2 linked regions of the Ramlibacter pinisoli genome follow. The protein of the gene in region 2 interacts with the protein of the main gene of each other region in a pairwise test. Links are inferred from orthologs where the notes say so. Each region holds a gene or a part of one and is shown on either strand. Other genes may lie near its edges.

Evidence for each region.
Region 1: the proteins of GON04_RS23905 (region 2) and groL interact in binary tests that used the Escherichia coli proteins (3 or more experiments, as listed by UniProt). The link is inferred for Ramlibacter pinisoli from one-to-one orthologs.

What each region holds. Positions count from the first base shown.
Region 1 is NZ_WSEL01000003.1:2,379,141-2,382,964, reverse strand. The notes cover bases 865-3,824. They hold groL (chaperonin GroEL), read right to left. Parts: upstream 3,188-3,824; coding sequence 1,541-3,187; downstream 865-1,540. Other genes in these bases: groES (co-chaperone GroES), read right to left, coding at 3,241-3,531; GON04_RS12780 (DUF805 domain-containing protein), read left to right, coding at 1,073-1,441; pgi (glucose-6-phosphate isomerase), read left to right, coding at 865-1,021. Outside these bases: more of pgi, read left to right, coding at 1-864.
Region 2 is NZ_WSEL01000009.1:1,981,372-1,985,243, forward strand. The notes cover bases 1,105-3,872. They hold GON04_RS23905 (ABC transporter ATP-binding protein), read right to left. Parts: upstream 3,014-3,872; coding sequence 2,195-3,013; downstream 1,105-2,194. Other genes in these bases: mlaD (outer membrane lipid asymmetry maintenance protein MlaD), read right to left, coding at 1,105-1,406; mlaE (lipid asymmetry maintenance ABC transporter permease subunit MlaE), read right to left, coding at 1,416-2,198; GON04_RS23910 (glutamate synthase subunit beta), read right to left, coding at 3,213-3,872. In the rest of the region: GON04_RS23885 (MlaC/ttg2D family ABC transporter substrate-binding protein), read right to left, coding at 1-7; GON04_RS23890 (MlaA family lipoprotein), read right to left, coding at 115-906; more of mlaD, read right to left, coding at 903-1,104. UniProt on the Escherichia coli protein: Part of the ABC transporter complex MlaFEDB, which is involved in a phospholipid transport pathway that maintains lipid asymmetry in the outer membrane by retrograde trafficking of phospholipids from the outer membrane to the inner membrane.

The DNA.
Region 1 (3,824 bases), on a different replicon or contig from region 2:
CGTCGACGGCCATGAACTGGCCGCGGTGCTGCGCGGACTGCGGCCGGAGAGCACGCTGTTCCTGGTCGCCTCCAAGACCTTCACCACCATCGAGACCATGACCAATGCCCGCTCGGCGCGGCAGTGGTTCACGCAGGCTGGCGGCAGCGACGTTGCGCGGCATTTCGCCGCCCTCACCACCAACGTGCAGGCCGCCGCCGAGTTCGGCATCGAGCGCACCTTCGGCTTCTGGGACTGGGTGGGCGGCCGCTATTCGCTCTGGTCGGCCATCGGCCTGCCGGTCGCCATCGCGATCGGCGGCGCCGGCTTCCGCGCGCTGCTGGCCGGCGCGCACGCCATGGACGAGCACGTGCGAGCCGCGCCGCTGGAGGGCAACCTGCCGCTGCGGCTGGCCCTGCTGGATGTCTGGTACCGCAACTTCCATGGCTTCACCAGTCGCAGCGTGGCGCCGTACCACAGCGCCCTGCGGCGCTTGCCTGCCTACCTGCAGCAGCTCGAGATGGAGAGCAACGGCAAGCGGGTCGACCGCCAGGGCCGGGTGCTGCCGTTCGCCACCGCGCCGGTGGTGTGGGGCGAGCCCGGCACCAACGGCCAGCACGCCTACTTCCAGATGCTGCACCAGGGCACGGACGTGGTGCCGGTGGAGTTCATCGCGGCGCGCGAGGCGGCCCATGACCTGCCCGGCCACCAGCCGCAGCTGCTGGCCAACGTGCTGGCCCAGGCCCAGGCGCTGATGCTCGGCAAGGCCGACCCCGGCGGCCACAAGCACTTTCCCGGCAACCGGCCGAGCACCATGCTGCTGCTGGAGCGGCTCGATCCGGCCAGCCTGGGGGCGCTGATCGCGCTTTACGAGCACCGCGTCTTCTTCGCCGGCGCGCTGTGGGGCATCAACAGCTTCGACCAGTGGGGCGTGGAGCTCGGCAAGGTGCTGGCCAGGGACATCGCACCGCGCCTGGCATCGGGCGACGTGGCCGGGCTGGATGCGTCGACGGCCGCGCTGGTCGCGCGCTTGCGGGGCTGAGCGGCGGTCCTATGATCCGGACCGGGCGCTGGTGCCCGGAGGAGGGACTGCATGGATTTCGTTGAGTCGATCAAGACCTGCCTGCGCAAGTACGCGGCGTTCAACGGGCGCGCGAGCCGGCCGGAGTACTGGTGGTTCGCGCTGTTCTATTTCCTGGTGTCCGTGGTCGCGGCGATGTTCAGCGACGTGCTCAACGCGCTCGTCGGGGTGGCGGTGCTGTTGCCGTCGCTCGCGGTGGGCACCCGCCGCCTGCACGACATCGGCAAGAGCGGCTGGTTCCAGCTGGTCTGGTTCATCCCGCTGATCGGCTGGGCGCTGATGATCTACTGGCTCGTGCAACCCACCGGTCCGGCCAACGAGTACGGCACCGGTCCCGAGCTGCCGCGCAACGACCCGCTCGAGATCCCGCCGGGCCTCTGACCCCCGGGCGCAGCCAAGAAAAAAGCCGGGCAGTGCCCGGCTTTTTCGTCTGCATCGCAGCAACGTCCGCAGGCGCGTCGCGCCCGCGGAGCGTCGGACTTACATGTCCATGCCGCCCATGCCACCCATGCCACCCATGCCGCCGCCGGGCATCGCCGGGGCTTCATCTTTGGGGGCCTCGGCAACCATCGCCTCGGTCGTCAGCATCAGCGACGCGACGGACGCGGCGTTCTGCAGCGCGGTGCGGGTGACCTTGGTGGGATCCAGGATGCCCATCTCGATCATGTCGCCGTAGGTGTCGTTGGCGGCGTTGAAGCCGTAGTTGCCCTTGCCGTTCAGCACGGAGTTGACCACCACGGAAGCCTCGCCACCGGCGTTGAAGACGATCTCGCGCAGGGGCGCTTCGATGGCCTTGAGCACCAGCTTGATGCCGGCGTCCTGGTCGGCGTTGTCGCCCTTGATCTCGCCGGCGGCCTGCTTGGCGCGCAGCAGCGCGACGCCACCACCGGCCACGATGCCTTCTTCCACCGCAGCGCGGGTGGCGTGCAGGGCGTCTTCGACGCGGGCCTTCTTTTCCTTCATCTCGACTTCGGTGGCGGCACCGACCTTGATGACGGCCACGCCGCCGGCCAGCTTGGCCACGCGCTCTTGCAGCTTCTCGCGGTCGTAGTCGCTGGTGGCTTCCTCGATCTGGACGCGGATCTGCTTGACGCGCGCTTCGATGTCACCAGCGGCGCCGGCGCCGTCGATGATGGTGGTGTTTTCCTTGCCCACTTCGATGCGCTTGGCCTGGCCCAGGTCGGCCAGCGTCGCCTTCTCGAGCGTCAGGCCCACTTCCTCGGCGATGACCTTGCCGCCCGTCAGGATGGCGATGTCTTCCAGCATGGCCTTGCGGCGGTCGCCGAAGCCCGGCGCCTTGACGGCCACGACCTTCAGGATGCCGCGGATGGTGTTGACCACCAGGGTCGCCAGCGCCTCGCCTTCGACTTCTTCCGCGATGATCAGCAGCGGACGGCCGGCCTTGGCCACCTGCTCCAGCGTGGGCAGCAGGTCACGGATGTTGCTGATCTTCTTGTCGAACAGCAGCACGAACGGGTTCTCGAGGAGAGCCGACTGCTTTTCCGGGTTGTTGATGAAGTAGGGCGAGAGGTAGCCGCGGTCGAACTGCATGCCTTCGACGACGTCCAGCTCGTTGTTCAGGCTCTTGCCGTCTTCGACGGTGATGACGCCTTCCTTGCCGACCTTGTCCATCGCGTCGGCGATGATCTTGCCGATCGACTCGTCGCTGTTGGCCGAGATCGAACCGACCTGGGCGATCTCCTTGGAGGTCGTGGTCGGCTTGGAGGCCTTCTTCAGCTGGTCGGTGAGCTGCACCACGGCCTTGTCGATGCCGCGCTTGAGGTCCATCGGGTTCATGCCGGCGGCCACGTACTTCATGCCTTCGCGCACGATGGCCTGGGCCAGCACGGTGGCGGTGGTGGTGCCGTCACCGGCGTTGTCGCTGGTCTTGGAAGCGACTTCCTTGACCATCTGGGCGCCCATGTTCTGGAGCTTGTCCTTGAGCTCGATCTCCTTGGCGACCGAGACACCGTCCTTGGTGACGGTGGGGGCGCCGAACGAGCGCTCGAGCACGACGTTGCGGCCCTTCGGGCCCAGGGTGACCTTGACGGCGTTGGCCAGGATGTTCACGCCTTCGACCATGCGGGCGCGGGCGTCGCCGCCGAAAATGACGTCTTTAGCTGCCATGTGGATGACTCCGGAAATTCAGTGAATGGAAGGGGATGACAGGAGGCTGGGGCTCAGCGCTCGACGACCGCGAACAGATCGTCTTCCTTCATGACGAGCAGCTCGTCGCCGTCGACCTTGACGGTCTGGCCGCTGTACTTGCCGAACAGCACGCGATCGCCCACCTTGATGTTCAAGGCGATCAGTTCACCCTTGTCGCTCTTGCGGCCCGGGCCGACGGCCAGCACCTCACCCTGGTCGGGCTTCTCGGCGGCGTTGTCGGGGATGACGATGCCGGAGGCGGTCTTGGTCTCTTGTTCCAGGCGCTTGACGATCACGCGATCGTGCAGAGGGCGAAGTTTCATTGCATCTCCTTGGGGGTTGGACATCAAAAAGCGCCAACAAAAGTTAGCGCTTCCTAATTGGACGGGAGGGCGCCGGCTGGTCTGCTAGCACTCATCTCCTGCGAGTGCTAATGATAGGGCTTTCCGTGTCGGTTGCAAGCCCCCGGGGCTGTCGGACGGGGCCTGCCTGCGGGGCTTGCTGCGCGGCGGGCGCCCATTGGCTCCGTCGGCTGCTCCGGTCTGGCAGCCAGCATCGGCGCCGGCGCACCCCTGAAGCCGCTGACGCGATCGACCGCCCATCCTCTGCAAGACCG
Region 2 (3,872 bases):
TGTTCATCGATTTTGACCTTTCTTTTGTTGCGGAACTCGTCCGCACCATGATTGGAATCGGCGCCCCGGGCGGGGTTTCCGCACCGGCACCGCCGCTTGCAACAGGCTGTGACCTCAGCGCGACGCCGGCGCCGCGGGCGGGCTCGCGGCCGGGGCCTCTTCCTTGTCGCTGCCGTCGTCGGAATTCTCCTCTTTGCCGGAGTCGAAGATCTCGGCCCGGCGGCGTTGCAGGTAGGCATCGCGGGTGAAGCTGTACTTGTCCAGGGCCGCGCCCTCCAGCACATCGCTCGCGCGCAGCAGGTTGGTCCGCACGTCGATCACGCGCAGGCCGATGAGGGTGTTGCGCGCCGCGTCCGGGCTCACGTGCGTGGTGATGTCGCCGCGCCAGTCGATCGGCAGCGCTGCCGTGTCGCGCAGCGTCGAGGGGCCCAGCAGCGGCAGCACCACGTAGGGGCCGGCCGGGATGCCCCAGCGTCCGAGGGTCTGGCCGAAGTCTTCCCGGTGGCGCTCAAGGTTCATGTCGCTGGCCACGTCGAGCACGCCCAGCATGCCGATGGTGGTGTTGACGGAGAACCGCATCAGGCTCTCGGCCGCGAACTGCACCTTGAACTGCAGCAGGTTGTTCACCGTCGACCAGGCGTCGCCGATGTTGCCGAAGAAATTCGACACGCCGGTGCGCACCAGGGGCGGCACGGTGTCCCGGTAGAAAGTGGCTGTCGGCCTCAGCAGCACGTCGTCGAGGTCTTCGTTGAAACGGCTGACGCCGCGGTTCATCGGCTCCAGCGGGTCGCGCGGGTTGGCATTCGGCCCCGTGGCGCAGGCGCTGAGCGCCAGCACGACGGCCACCGCCAGCCCGGCAACCACGAAGCGCCGGCCGCGGCCGGTCGCGATCGGGTGATCAATCATTTCTTCGGTGCACTCCCTGCTGCGGGCGCATTGCTGTTCGCGCCACTGCCCTCGGCCTTGTTGTAGAGGAACTGGCCGATGAGGTTCTCCAGTACCACGGCGGACTGGGTGGTGGAGATGGTATCGCCCTGGGCGAGGTTCTTCTCGTCGGACCCGGCCTCGATCCCGATGTACTGCTCGCCCAACAGGCCGGCGGTGAGGATCTTCAGCGAGCTGTCCTTCGGGAACTGGTAGCGGCTCTCCAGCGCCAGCACGGCCCGGGCCTGGAAGCTCTTGTCGTCGAACACGATGGACTCGACGCGTCCGACCACGACGCCGGCGCTCTTGACCGCCGCCTGGCGCTTGAGTCCCCCGATGTTGTCGAACTTGGCGGTGACGCGGTAGGTCGACTGGAAGCTCAGGCTCAGCAGGTTGGCCGACTGCAGGGCCAGGAACAGGATGGCCGCCGCGCCCAGCAGCACGAACAGCCCCACCCACACGTCATTCTTGGATCGATCCATAGCCTTGCCTCAGATGCTGAACATCATGGCCGTGAGCACGAAGTCGAGTGCGAGCACCGACAGCGAGCCGACGACAACGGTGCGGGTGGTCGCCCGCGACACGCCCTCGGGCGTGGGATGCGCCTCGAATCCCTCGAGCAGCGCGATGAAGGTGACGGTGATGCCGAACACGACGCTCTTGATGACGCCGTTGCCGACGTCGCGCCAGACGTCGACGCCGCCCTGCATCTGGCTCCAGAAGGCGCCCTGGTCGACCCCGATCAGGAGCACACCCACGACGTAGCCGCCGATGATGCCGACCGCGCTGAACACCGCTGCCAGCAGCGGCAGGGCGACGATGCCGCCCCAGAAGCGGGGCGCGAGGATGCGCCGCACCGGGTCGACCGCCATCATTTCCATCGCGGACAGCTGTTCGCCGGCCTTCATCAGGCCGATCTCGGCCGTGAGCGAGGTCCCCGCGCGCCCGGCGAACAGCAGCGCCGTGACCACCGGCCCCAGTTCGCGCACCAGCGACAGGGCCACCAGCAGGCCCAGTGCCTCGGACGAGCCGTAGCGCTGCAACGTGTAGTAGCCCTGCAGCCCGAGCACGAAGCCGACGAACAGGCCCGACACCGTGATGATGGCCAGCGAGTAGTTGCCCAGGAAGTGGATCTGGTCGCGCACCAGGCCGAAACGGCGCAGCGCCGGCCCCGACAGGCCCAGCAGCCGCACGAACAGGCGGGCCCCCTGGCCCAGGTTGGCCAGGGCGGTGCGGGTCGCGAACCCGACGTCGGCAGGTTTCCACCAGCTCATCCGCCCAGGCCTCCCCCGAAATCCTGTGCCACGGTGGGCCCCGGGTAGTGGAACCGCACCGGCCCCTCGGGGCGGGCGTGGACGAACTGCGACACCAGCGGGTCGTCCGAGGCGCGCACCTGCTCGGGCGTGCCCTGGGCGGCGATGCGGCCGTTGGCCAGCACGATCACCTGGTCGGCGATGCGGAAGGTCTCCTCCAGGTCATGCGAGACCACGACGCTGGTGATGCCGAGGGTGTCGTTCAGGCGGCGGATGAGCTGCGCGGCCGTGCCGAGCGAGATCGGGTCGAGGCCGGCGAAGGGCTCGTCGTACATGACCAGTTCCGGGTCGAGGGCGATGGCGCGGGCCAGCGCCACGCGGCGCGCCATGCCGCCGGAGACTTCGCTGGGCATGAGGTCACGGGCGCCGCGCAGCCCCACCGCGTTGAGCTTCATCAGCACGATGTCCCGCACCAGGGCCTCGGGCAGCTCGGTGTGCTCGCGCAGCGGGAACGCGACGTTGTCGAACACCGACATGTCCGTGAACAAGGCCCCGAACTGGAACAGCATGCCCATGCGCCGGCGGATGGCGTAGAGGCCGGCGGCGTCCAGCGTCCCGACCTCCTGGCCGTCGAACGTGAGGCTGCCCTGCTGGGCCCGCACCTGGCCGCCGATCAGGCGCAGGACGGTGGTCTTGCCACCGCCGGAGGCACCCATCAGCGCCGTGACCTTGCCGCGCGGCACCGAGAAGCTCACCCCGTCCAGGATGCGGCGCGCGCCGTAGCCGAAGCTGAGCTCGCGGCAGACGACCAGGGCGCTATCGTGGGGTTCGGGCATGCGGAACGAAAAGGCCGGGGCGTGCCCGGCCTGGCAATTCGGAACCGCCAATGATACGACCACCCTCCTCCCACTGCCGGGCTGGGGGTTCGCTCATCCGTCTGGAAGAACCGTCAGCCAAGGCCTGGCGGACCCCGTCGGCGGCCGCAAGAGCCATGCCCGGCGGCCCCTGGGTGCCTGCGGCTGGATCCGATCCGCCTCAGCGCGGAAGGTCGCTGAACCCCATCAGGAATTCGTCGACCGCGCGGGCGGCCTGCCGGCCTTCGCGGATCGCCCACACCACCAGCGACTGGCCGCGGCGGATGTCGCCGGCGGCGAACACCTTGGGCACGTTGGTGGCGTAGCCGCCGATGAACTCGGTGCTGGCCTTGGCATTGCCGCGCGCGTCCTTGTCGACGCCGAACGCCTCGAGCACGCTGCCGACCGGGCTGACGAAGCCCATGGCCAGCAGCACCAGGTCGGCCTTGAGCATCTGCTCGCTGCCGGCCACCTCGACCATCTTGCCGTCCTTCCACTCAACCCGGACGGTCTTCAGGCCGGTGACCTTGCCCTTCTCGCCGATGAATTCCTTGGTGGCGATGGCGAACTCGCGCTCGCAGCCTTCCTCGTGCGAGGAGCTGGTGCGCATCTTGTACGGCCAGTACGGCCAGGTCAGCTCCTTGTTCTCCTCCTCGGGCGGCTGGGGCATCAGCTCGAACTGCACGACGCTCGCGGCGCCGTGGCGGTTGCTGGTGCCCACGCAGTCGCTGCCGGTGTCGCCGCCGCCGATCACGATCACGTGCTTGCCGTCGGCGCGGATCTGGCCCTTGACCTTGTCGCCGGCGTTCACCTTGTTCTGCTGGGGCAGGAATTCCATCGC